DNA from 3 places in the Microbacterium sp. KRD172 genome. Region 1 is predicted to be linked to each of the others. Evidence: predicted binding sites of a transcription regulator. Region 1 holds the regulator's gene; each other region holds the start of a gene.
The links. Region 1 encodes LexA, which represses DNA repair genes until DNA is damaged. Its sites were predicted from a motif close to TCGAACANNTGTTCGA; they were not measured.
Positions count from the first base shown of each region.

Region 2: the regulator LexA is predicted to act here: its motif matches at 2,050-2,065, upstream of recA (recombinase RecA).
Region 3: the regulator LexA is predicted to act here: its motif matches at 1,327-1,342, upstream of J1M43_RS12385 (HNH endonuclease signature motif containing protein).

Region 1 covers NZ_JABFAS010000002.1:1,227,376-1,230,650, forward strand. Annotated here, with positions in the region: gene J1M43_RS06260 (prolyl oligopeptidase family serine peptidase) at 1-1,581, opposite strand, end outside; gene lexA (transcriptional repressor LexA) at 1,645-2,331, opposite strand; gene J1M43_RS06270 (LysM peptidoglycan-binding domain-containing protein) at 2,642-3,016, shown strand; gene J1M43_RS06275 (histidinol-phosphate transaminase) at 3,030-3,275, shown strand, end outside.
Region 2 covers NZ_JABFAS010000002.1:1,946,610-1,949,884, forward strand. Annotated here, with positions in the region: gene miaB (tRNA (N6-isopentenyl adenosine(37)-C2)-methylthiotransferase MiaB) at 1-57, opposite strand, end outside; gene J1M43_RS09805 (regulatory protein RecX) at 90-797, opposite strand; gene recA (recombinase RecA) at 797-1,852, opposite strand; gene J1M43_RS09815 (DUF3046 domain-containing protein) at 2,126-2,350, opposite strand; gene J1M43_RS09820 (helix-turn-helix domain-containing protein) at 2,377-2,685, opposite strand; gene J1M43_RS09825 (CinA family protein) at 2,842-3,275, opposite strand, start outside.
Region 3 covers NZ_JABFAS010000002.1:2,491,536-2,494,810, reverse strand. Annotated here, with positions in the region: gene J1M43_RS12385 (HNH endonuclease signature motif containing protein) at 20-1,273, opposite strand; gene sucC (ADP-forming succinate--CoA ligase subunit beta) at 1,459-2,625, shown strand; gene sucD (succinate--CoA ligase subunit alpha) at 2,672-3,275, shown strand, end outside.

The DNA.
Region 1 (3,275 bases):
CAGCGGGCCGACGAGTCCGTCGAGGTAGTACTTCTCGAAGTCGTGCGTGTCCTGGGCGAGAGCGCGCAGATCGGTGACGCCGTAGCGGCTGATGCCTGCGGCGAACACGCCGCCGCGTACGAGTGCGGCGAGCACGGTCCATCCACCTGCCGAGCCGCCCCGGATCGCGATGCGCTTCGGGTCCGCACGCCCTGAGTCCGCGAGTCCGCGCGCCGCGGCGAGCACATCATCGACCTCTGCGATGCCCCACTGGCCGTCGAGACGCTCACGATAGGCGCGGCCGTATCCGGTCGAGCCGCCGTAGTTGACGTCGAGCACGCCGATGCCGCGGCTCGTGTAGAACGCGATGGCTGCGGATGCCGCTCCCGCGACGTGCGCGGTCGGTCCTCCGTGCACGAAGACGATGTACGGCGGGAGTTCGCCCTCGGGCGTCGTGGCATCGGGGTTCGCCGGTGCGTAAGCGAAGGCATGCACCGGGCCGTTCGCGCCGTCGAGGGTGATGCGGGTGGCCGGCGGCATCCAGCGCTCGTCCACTGGCAGGCCGCCGCGTACGCGTTCGACCTCGCCGGAATCCACGTCCACGCACCAGAGGCCTGCGCTCACGCGTGCCCCGCCGCCGGAGAGCAGCACGCGAGTGCCTGACACGTCGTCGATGCTCACGTGCGCGGTGGCGGGAACATCGAGGCGCCTCTCGGAACCGTCGCGTTCGATCAGCGCGACCTCGTCCGCACCGTTCGTGCGCACGATGACGATACGGCCGTCTGCGAGCGGCTGATACCAGCGGTTTCCGAGCACCCAGAGTCCGTAGCCGGTGTCGGCGTCGGCCGGGGCGATCGGCTCCGGTGCGCCCGCGTCGAGGCCGTGCATCTCCCGGCGATAGAGATTCCAGCGCCCGGTGGGGTCGTCCGCGTATACGAGTTCTGTGTCGCTGATCCACTCCGGCTGCAGCGCCGCGCGTGCGGGTGTGTCGGCGAAGACATCGTCGCCGACCTCCGTGACGCACAGCCTGGCCTCCTGCCACGGCATCCGTCGACCGCTCCACTCGACCCACGCGATGCGGGTCCCGTCGGGGGAGAGCGCGGGGTGTGCGAAGAAGGCGCTGCCCTGGATATGCACACGGATCGCGGCCTCGTCCGAGGTGGCGGATGCGTCGGTCGGGACCTCGACGATCGCCCGCCGGTGCGGCTCCACCGAGAGATTTTCGCGCACGGCCAGCAGGCGCCCGTCCTGTAGGCGGAGCCCGCCGTGGTTCGGTCCGGCGGGCGTCAACGGTTCGGGCTCCTCGCCTGGCAGCATCCGATACACCCGTTGATCGCCGGCATCGACGAAGTACAGGGTGCCGCCTGCGTCCGCTGTCCACGCTCCGCCGCCGTACTCGTGCACCCGCGATCGGGCGCTCCACGGCGCGGGGAGGACCACCTTCCCGGTCGAGCTGCGCACCGAGACACGGCCGCCCTCGGCCGGCACCGATTCGCCCCACCAGATTTCGTCGCCCACGAAGCGGGCGCCATCGATTCGCGGCGCTGATGATGCGATATCGGCGGCGTGGAAGGGAGAGGTCCAGGTTCCGTACGGCTGCATGCTTCGAGCCTATGCGGCTCCGATCGACCGTCGTCGTTCGGAGCCGGCAGCGCTTGCTGTCTGTCAGACCGCGCGGAGCACCGCGACGATCTTGCCGAGCACTACTGCGTCGTCACCGAGGATGGGCTCGAAGGACGAGTTGCGGGGGAGGAGCCACGTGTGTCCGTCGCGCTGGCGGAACGTCTTCACCGTCGCCTCGCCGTCGAGCATGGCCGCGACGATCTCGCCGTTCTCCGCGGTGTTCTGCGTGCGCACGACGACCCAGTCGCCGTCGCAGATGGCGGCGTCGATCATGGACTCGCCTGACACCTTGAGCATGAACAGGTCGCCCTTGCCCACGAGCTGGCGGGGAAGCGGGAAGATCTCCTCGACCTGCTGCTCGGCAGTGATCGGCACGCCGGCGGCGATCTGACCGACGAGCGGCACCATCGCCGCGTCGCCGACGGGAGTGCTGGAGTCCGCCGGGTTCTCACTACTCGTGCCTGGCAGGTCGATGAGCACCTCCATCGCGCGCGTCTTGCCCGGATCGCGGCGCAGGTAGCCGCTCAGCTCGAGCTGACCGAGCTGGTGAGTGACGCTCGAGAGCGACTTGAGCCCGACGGCGTCGCCGATCTCGCGCATGCTCGGCGGATAGCCGTGCCTGGCGATCGAAGTCTGGATGACCTCGAGGATCGCCAGCTGCTTGGGGCTGAGGTTCTTGCGCCGACGGGTGCGCGGAACCTCAGGGCCGGGTGCGGAGATGTCGCTCATGGGTGCTCCTTCGTGCGCGTTCACGGTGCCGATGTTCGCCTGCACGGACCCTCGTCTTCGAATGTCTGTGGTCCGTGATGTGGTGTGGATATCGAAACCGTATCCGAGAAACGCCTCGAAACGGAAGATCTGTTCGAGCGTGTCGGGTGATTCGAAGGACGGGTTTCGAATAAGTCTTGACAGATGTTCGAATTCGAATATACATTCGGTACGTAGCTTCGCATTCCCCGCTCCCGGCCGAGCGGCGAATGCGAACGCTACGCCAAACGGCTCAAAGCCCAGAGGCAACCAGAGGCAGAGGAGAGATCACATGAGCACCATCAGCATCACCGCACCCGCAGTCGTTCCCGTGCGCACCGCGACCGGCGCCGCGACGCGGCTGCGACTGACGACGCGCGGGCGTCGACTGCTGGTCGCTCTCGCGGCGCTCCCACTCGCGGTCGGCATCGGCTTCGCAGCCATCAGCGGTGGCTCGGCACTTGCATCGGGTGACTCGTCCACCCCGGTCAGCTTCGACACCGTGACGGTCATGCCCGGCGACACGCTCTGGGCGATCGCCGAAGATGTCGCCCCCGCCGAAGACCCTCGCACGGTCATCAGTGAGATCCAGAAGCTCAATGCTCTGAACGGTGGCTCCCTGCAGGCCGGGCAGCAGCTCGCGATCCCCGCGGAGTACGCCGACTGATCTCACCGTTAACATGGGGAGGGTGACTGCTTCACTCAGCGACTTACCCCTCCGCGACGATCTTCGCGGTCTCACCCCTTACGGCGCACCGCAGGCCCCGCTGGCCGTGGCGCTGAACGTGAACGAGAACACCCATCCCGTGCCGGATGAAGTCGCGAGCGACATCCTCGACGACATCGCCGTCGCGCTGCGCGACGTGAACCGCTACCCCGATCGCGAGTTCACGACGTTGCGGGAAGGGTTCGCCGACTACCTCGGC
Region 2 (3,275 bases), 720 kb from region 1:
GTCGACGGCCGCCGACGAGGCCTGGATGATCGTCGGTTCGCTGCTGAGGATAGTCATGGTGAACCCATTCTACGAGCGTTCGGGCCGGGTCACTCCGAGTCGACGAACCGCACGCCGCTTGTCGGCTTGCCCAGCGACGTCTCGGTCAGCGCCGTCCTCGCCGCGTTCATGGCGACGGAGCCGCCGTATCCGCGTCGCGCGAGCTGGCCCATGAGTCGCCGAAGCGCGGTCTCGAAGTCGAGCCGGGTCATCGAACGCGCCTTGGTCCTGGCGAACTCCAGCGCCCGTTCGGCATCGTCATCCGGCAGATCCCCGAGCGCGGTGTCGATGACGTCGCGCGGAATGCCACGCTGTGCCAAAGCCCTCGACAGTGCGACGCGCCCCTGTCCCTTGCGCTCGATGCCCGATATCACCAGCTGCTCAGCGAGGATCAGGTCGTCGAGGTAGCCACGCCTGCAGAAGTCGTCGACCGCGTCGTCGATCTGCGAGAGGTCCAGATCATGGCCGCGCAGCACCTGCCGTGCCTCGGAGATCGACAGAGAGCGCGCCCGCAGCTTGCGCAGCAGTGACTCCTCACCGGTTGCACGGATCTGATCCGGGTCGCGCTCTGGTGGCTGCTCCCCCGCGACCGCAACCTCTGAGCGGTGCAGAACTTCCGATCGCTCGTTCACGGCAGCCGCCTCGTGCGAGGGCCCGTGCGAGGGCTGGTGCGGCAGTGCAGACGCCGGCGCCACCTTGTCCCCGAAGAGTGGGATCACGGGAGCGAGGCGCGCCTCGCCCCCGTCACCGACAGTCATCAGGCCGGAATACGCTGCGTGAGCTCGGCCGCAGCTTCAGGAGCCTCGTCGGCGACCGCTCCGCCGATGCCGAGCTTCTGCTTGATCTTCGTCTCGATCTCCAGGGCGACGTCAGCGTTCTTGATGAGGAACGAACGTGCGTTCTCCTTGCCCTGACCCAGCTGATCGCCGTCGTAGGTGTACCACGAACCCGACTTCTTCACGAGCCCATGCTCCACACCGAAATCGATGAGGCTGCCTTCACGCGAGATGCCAGTGCCGTACAGGATGTCGAACTCCGCCTGCTTGAAGGGCGGTGCCATCTTGTTCTTCACGACCTTGACGCGGGTGCGGTTTCCCACCGCTTCGGTGCCATCCTTCATGGTCTCGATGCGACGGATGTCGAGGCGGACGGAAGCGTAGAACTTCAGCGCCTTACCACCGGCCGTCGTCTCGGGGGACCCGAAGAACACGCCGATCTTCTCGCGCAGCTGGTTGATGAAGATCATGGTGGTGTTGGTCTGACTCAGACCGCCCGTGAGCTTGCGGAGCGCCTGCGACATGAGTCGCGCCTGCAGACCCACGTGCGAGTCGCCCATCTCGCCCTCGATCTCGGCGCGCGGGACCAACGCAGCGACGGAGTCGATGACGATGAGGTCGATGGCACCGGAACGCACGAGCATGTCGGCGATCTCGAGTGCCTGCTCGCCTGTGTCCGGCTGAGACACAAGGAGTGCGTCGATGTCGACGCCGAGTTTCTTCGCGTACTCAGGGTCGAGCGCGTGCTCGGCGTCGATGAAGGCGGCGATGCCGCCGCCACGCTGGGCGTTGGCGATCGCGTGCAACGTCAACGTCGTCTTACCCGACGACTCAGGGCCGTAGATCTCGACGATTCGGCCGCGCGGCAGGCCGCCGACGCCAAGAGCGACGTCGAGGGCGATGGAGCCCGTCGGAATGACAGCAACAGGGGCGCGCTCATCGCTGCCCAGTCGCATGACCGAGCCCTTCCCGAACTGCCGGTCGATCTGGGCGAGGGCTGATTCCAGGGACTTCTCGCGGTCTGCGGGTGATGGCATGACGTGCTCCTATTTGTTCGCATGGTGCCGCCTGTAGGCTGTCGCGGCCACCCCGACTGGGGCGAACTCTCCGACAAGGCGTATGGCTTTTTCGGCCTGTCATCACCGTACGAGCGACCTCCGACATTGCATCGGCTGCCCCACGAATCGGGGATGACTTCACCTCGAAACCACTTGTGCAGAACGTTACGCGCACTTCGAACACATATTCGACGACACGCCGATCCGGCACAGAGCGGACGCGATCAGAGAATCGAGTGCAGCTCCGCGCCCTCAGTGCCTGCGCGGCTCGAGCCGTCCGACTCCGTAGCGACGCTCCGCCGGCACATCGGTCTCGGCGCAGAGGGCGAGCCAGATCTCACGCGGCGCGACGCCTGCATCCAGGGCCTCTGCTGCCGTCCGATTGCCGAGAGCATCCAGGACGAGATCCGTCGTCAGCATCGCGGCGCGCGCACCGAATTCGTCGTCGACCGCGCGAAGGAACTCACTGCGCCGCATTGAAGGTCTACCCGAGGAGCCGCAGGTCAGTGCAGTGAGAGTTCGGGTTCGATGGACGCGACCAGGTCGTCCGGAACGACATCAGGGAACACCTGGATGCCCTCGAGGACGGAGATGCGGTCGCCCACCTCACGCATGATGATCGAGATGGGCACGTCGAGCGCTTCGGCGACCGAAGCGAGGATCTCGCTCGAGGCCTCCTTCTGACCGCGCTCGACCTCGCTGAGATATCCGAGCGCCACGGAGGCCTTGCCCGCGACCTGCCGGAGCGTACGCCCCTTCTGCAGGCGGAAGTCCCTCAGCACATCGCCGATTTCCTGTCGTACAAGAATCATCGGAACCTCCTCTCGATTCCCCTCATCGGAGCGTGCTCCGAACGGATCGCCAGTCTAACCCGACTCTCTGAATAAAAAACTACCGTTTCACGCTGTGCTTTCGTTGTGAGCACATCTTCCATCGCCACACTTCTCACAACGATCATGGGCGGTGTGCTATTCCCCCATCTCTTCGAGCAGCTTCTCGATCGCCGCATCCACGGTCTGAGCTCTGATCGATGCGCGATCGCCATCGAGCCGCAGCGAGAACGCACGCACGCGCATGGGCGTGGCGATGCCGATGTGCACGGTTCCCACCGGTTGCCCGTCAGGCGAATCCGGACCGGCGATCCCCGTCGTGGACAGACCCACGTCCGCTGATCTGCCTGCGACGCTCACGGCATCGCGCACGCCACCGGCCATCTGCTCCGCGACGAGCGGATGAACCGGCCCGTGCTCCTCGAGCAGCGCGGCATCCACTCCGAGCAGCGAGGCCTTCACGGGCGTCGCGTATGCGACGACCCCTCCGAGCAGGGTCGCCGATGCACCGGGCACCGACACGATCTCGGCCGCCAGCGCCCCGCCGGTGAGCGATTCGGCGATTCCCAGTG
Region 3 (3,275 bases), 1.3 Mb from region 1:
TCGGGCTTGCGGGCGGGGTTCAGAACGGTGGTTCGGTGACGGGTGCGTGAGGTGTCGGCTTGCTTTCATGCCCGGTCGGTGTGATGACCTGAACCGAATTGTCCGGCCGACTGCGGTAGATCGCTCGCGTGAGATGTCGATGCACGTGGTCGCGGGGACACAGCGGCCGGAGCTCGTCGATGTCGGTCTTGCCGCCGCTCGCCCATGGGGTCTTGTGGTCGATGTCGGCGTCTTGGGCGAGGCGGTTGCAGCCGTCTCTGGCGCAGGTGCCGTGTTGGAGGATGAGCCATTCGCGCTGGGCTTGAGTGGCGCGGCGGGAGCGGCGGTCCATGTCCACCACGACGCTGCGGATGGGGTCGATGATCACCCGGCGAAACGCCTTCGCATCGAGGAACAGCTGCTTCGCGGTGAGCGGGTCGATCGGACCGTGACCGACGAGCTCGGCCGCAAGGAGTTCGATGGGGATGGTGACGAAGATCTTCGTCTTGACTGCCTTGTCGGTACCGACACCGCGCAACCACTCGGAGCACAGGTCGGCGCGGATCTGATCACGCGTACGGCACTCGTCCGGATGCTTCTGCAGATGCTTGGCCGCGGACGTCAGACGGCGTTTCGCGGCGATCGCCTCGATCGTCGGGATGTACGCCATGAACCAGCTCATGCCGTCCTCATCCTCCTGGACGACGACGCGGCGTTCCCGCACCTTCCGGCCGTGACGCTCGGCCGCGCCGACCGGGTCGAGCCGATCGACCAGAGTCCGCAACCGGCGAGCGAAGGCCGCCGGCGGACACGACAGCGCCCACTCCGACGCCGCCTCATCGATCAACCGCATCGCCTCACGTTCGAGATCGAGCTCTTCCTCCGATGCACCGAAATCGGCCCGCACCCGTGCCAGCGCGCCGACGGTGCGACCGACCAGATACATCGACACGAAGCCATCCCTGGCCTGCGCCCACAACAACGGAAGATGCGCCATCGCCTGCTCTGCCGTGAAAAGCACCCCACGCACGTACTCCTCCGAGCACCGCAACCGCAACGCGATATCGAACACCGCCGCACGCTCCGCCTGGCCCAGCGCATCCTTATCCGTCCCATGCACGTACACCTGGGGATTGCGGCGCGCCAGAGCGACAGCATCCGCAATCCTCGCCGACCGCCGCGCCTCATACCGATTCAGATCGACATCCGCACACTGCAGATCATCCAGCGCAGACTCCACGAAGAACGCGGCATCACGCGGCCGGTCATCCACATCGTCGAACCAAGGTTCCATGAATCCAGACTAGTTGAAAAATGCGACTAGCGCAATGGTTATGGATAGAAAAAACGAAGATATCTACGAATCCGAGTGGCGAGCGGGTGAGACGGAGCGCTCAGACGGAGGTAGTAGGCTTTAGGACTGGTCGATGTCTCGACATCGAGATACTTTCCGGACCGAGACCCAGTGAAGGAAGCACAGTGGATCTGTACGAGTACCAGGCACGAGACGTTTTCGAGAAGTACGGAGTGCCGGTCCTCGCCGGTATCGTCGCGGACACCCCCGAGGAGGTGAAAGCGGCAGCAGAGAAGCTCGGTGGAGTGGTCGTCGTCAAGGCGCAGGTCAAGACCGGTGGCCGCGGCAAGGCCGGTGGCGTGAAGGTCGCCAAGAACCCCGATGAGGCGTACGAAGCCGCGAAGGCGATCCTCGGCCTCGACATCAAGGGGCACATCGTCAAGCGCGTCATGGTCGCTGCCGGCGCCCGCATCGCCGAGGAGTACTACTTCTCGGTTCTGCTCGACCGCGCGAACCGCTCGTACCTCTCGCTGTGCAGCGTCGAGGGCGGCATGGAGATCGAGCAGCTCGCTGTCGAGAAGCCCGAGGCGCTCGCCCGCATCGAGGTCAACCCGCTGACCGGCATCGACAAGGACAAGGCTGTCGAGATCGCTCGCGCTGCGAACTTCCCCGAAGACCTCATCGAGAAGGTCTCCGACGTCTTCGTCAAGCTGTACGAGGTCTACAAGGGCGAGGACGCGACGCTCGTCGAGGTCAACCCGCTGGTCCGCACCGAAGACGGCGACATCGTCGCGCTCGACGGCAAGGTGACGCTGGACGAGAACGCCTCCGAGATCCGCCACCCCGAGCACGAGGCGCTCGAGGACAAGGACGCCGCCGACCCGCTAGAGGCCAAGGCCAAGGAGTCGGGTCTGAACTACGTGAAGCTCGACGGCGAGGTCGGCATCATCGGCAACGGCGCAGGCCTTGTCATGTCGACGCTCGACGTCGTCGCCTACGCCGGTGAGAACCACAACGGCGTGAAGCCCGCGAACTTCCTCGACATCGGCGGCGGAGCATCCGCAGCTGTCATGGCAGCGGGCCTCGACGTCATTCTCGGCGACCCGCAGGTGAAGAGCGTGTTCGTCAACGTCTTCGGCGGCATCACCGCGTGCGACGCCGTGGCCAACGGCATCAAGGGTGCACTCGAGACGCTCGGTGACACGGCATCCAAGCCGCTCGTCGTGCGCCTGGACGGCAACCGCGTCGAAGAGGGTCGTGCGATCCTCGCCGAATACGCCCACCCGCTCGTGACCCTCGCCGCCACCATGGACGAGGGCGCCGACAAGGCCGCCGAGCTGGCGAACGCCTGATCTTCGACAAGCTCAGATACCGGATTTAAGGAAAAGGATTAGAGAAATGTCGATCTTCCTGAACAAGGATTCCAAGGTCATCGTCCAGGGCATCACCGGCGGCGAAGGCACCAAGCACACCGCCCTCATGCTCAAGGCCGGCACCCAGGTCGTCGGCGGCGTCAACGCCCGCAAGGCCGGCACCGCCGTCTCGCACACCGACAAGGACGGCAATCCCGTCGAACTGCCCGTCTTCGCATCCGTCGCAGAGGCCATGAAGGAGACCGGCGCCGACGTGTCGATCGCCTTCGTCCCCGGTGCCTTCACGAAGGACGCCATGATCGAGGCCATCGACGCCGAGATCCCGCTGCTGGTCGTCATCACCGAGGGCGTTCCCGTCGGCGACTCGGCCGAGGCGTGGGCGTACGCGCAGAGCAAGGACAACAAGACCCGCATCATCGGGCCGAACTGCCCCGGCATCATCACCCCCGGTGAAGCGCTCGTCGGCATCACCCCGGCGAACATCACCGGCAAGGGCCCGATCGGCCTCGTCTCCAAGTCGGGCACTCTGACCTACCAGATGATGTTCGAGCTGCGCGACCTCGGCTTCTCGACGGCCATCGGCATCGGCGGCGACCCGGTCATCGGCACCACGCACATCGACGCTCTCG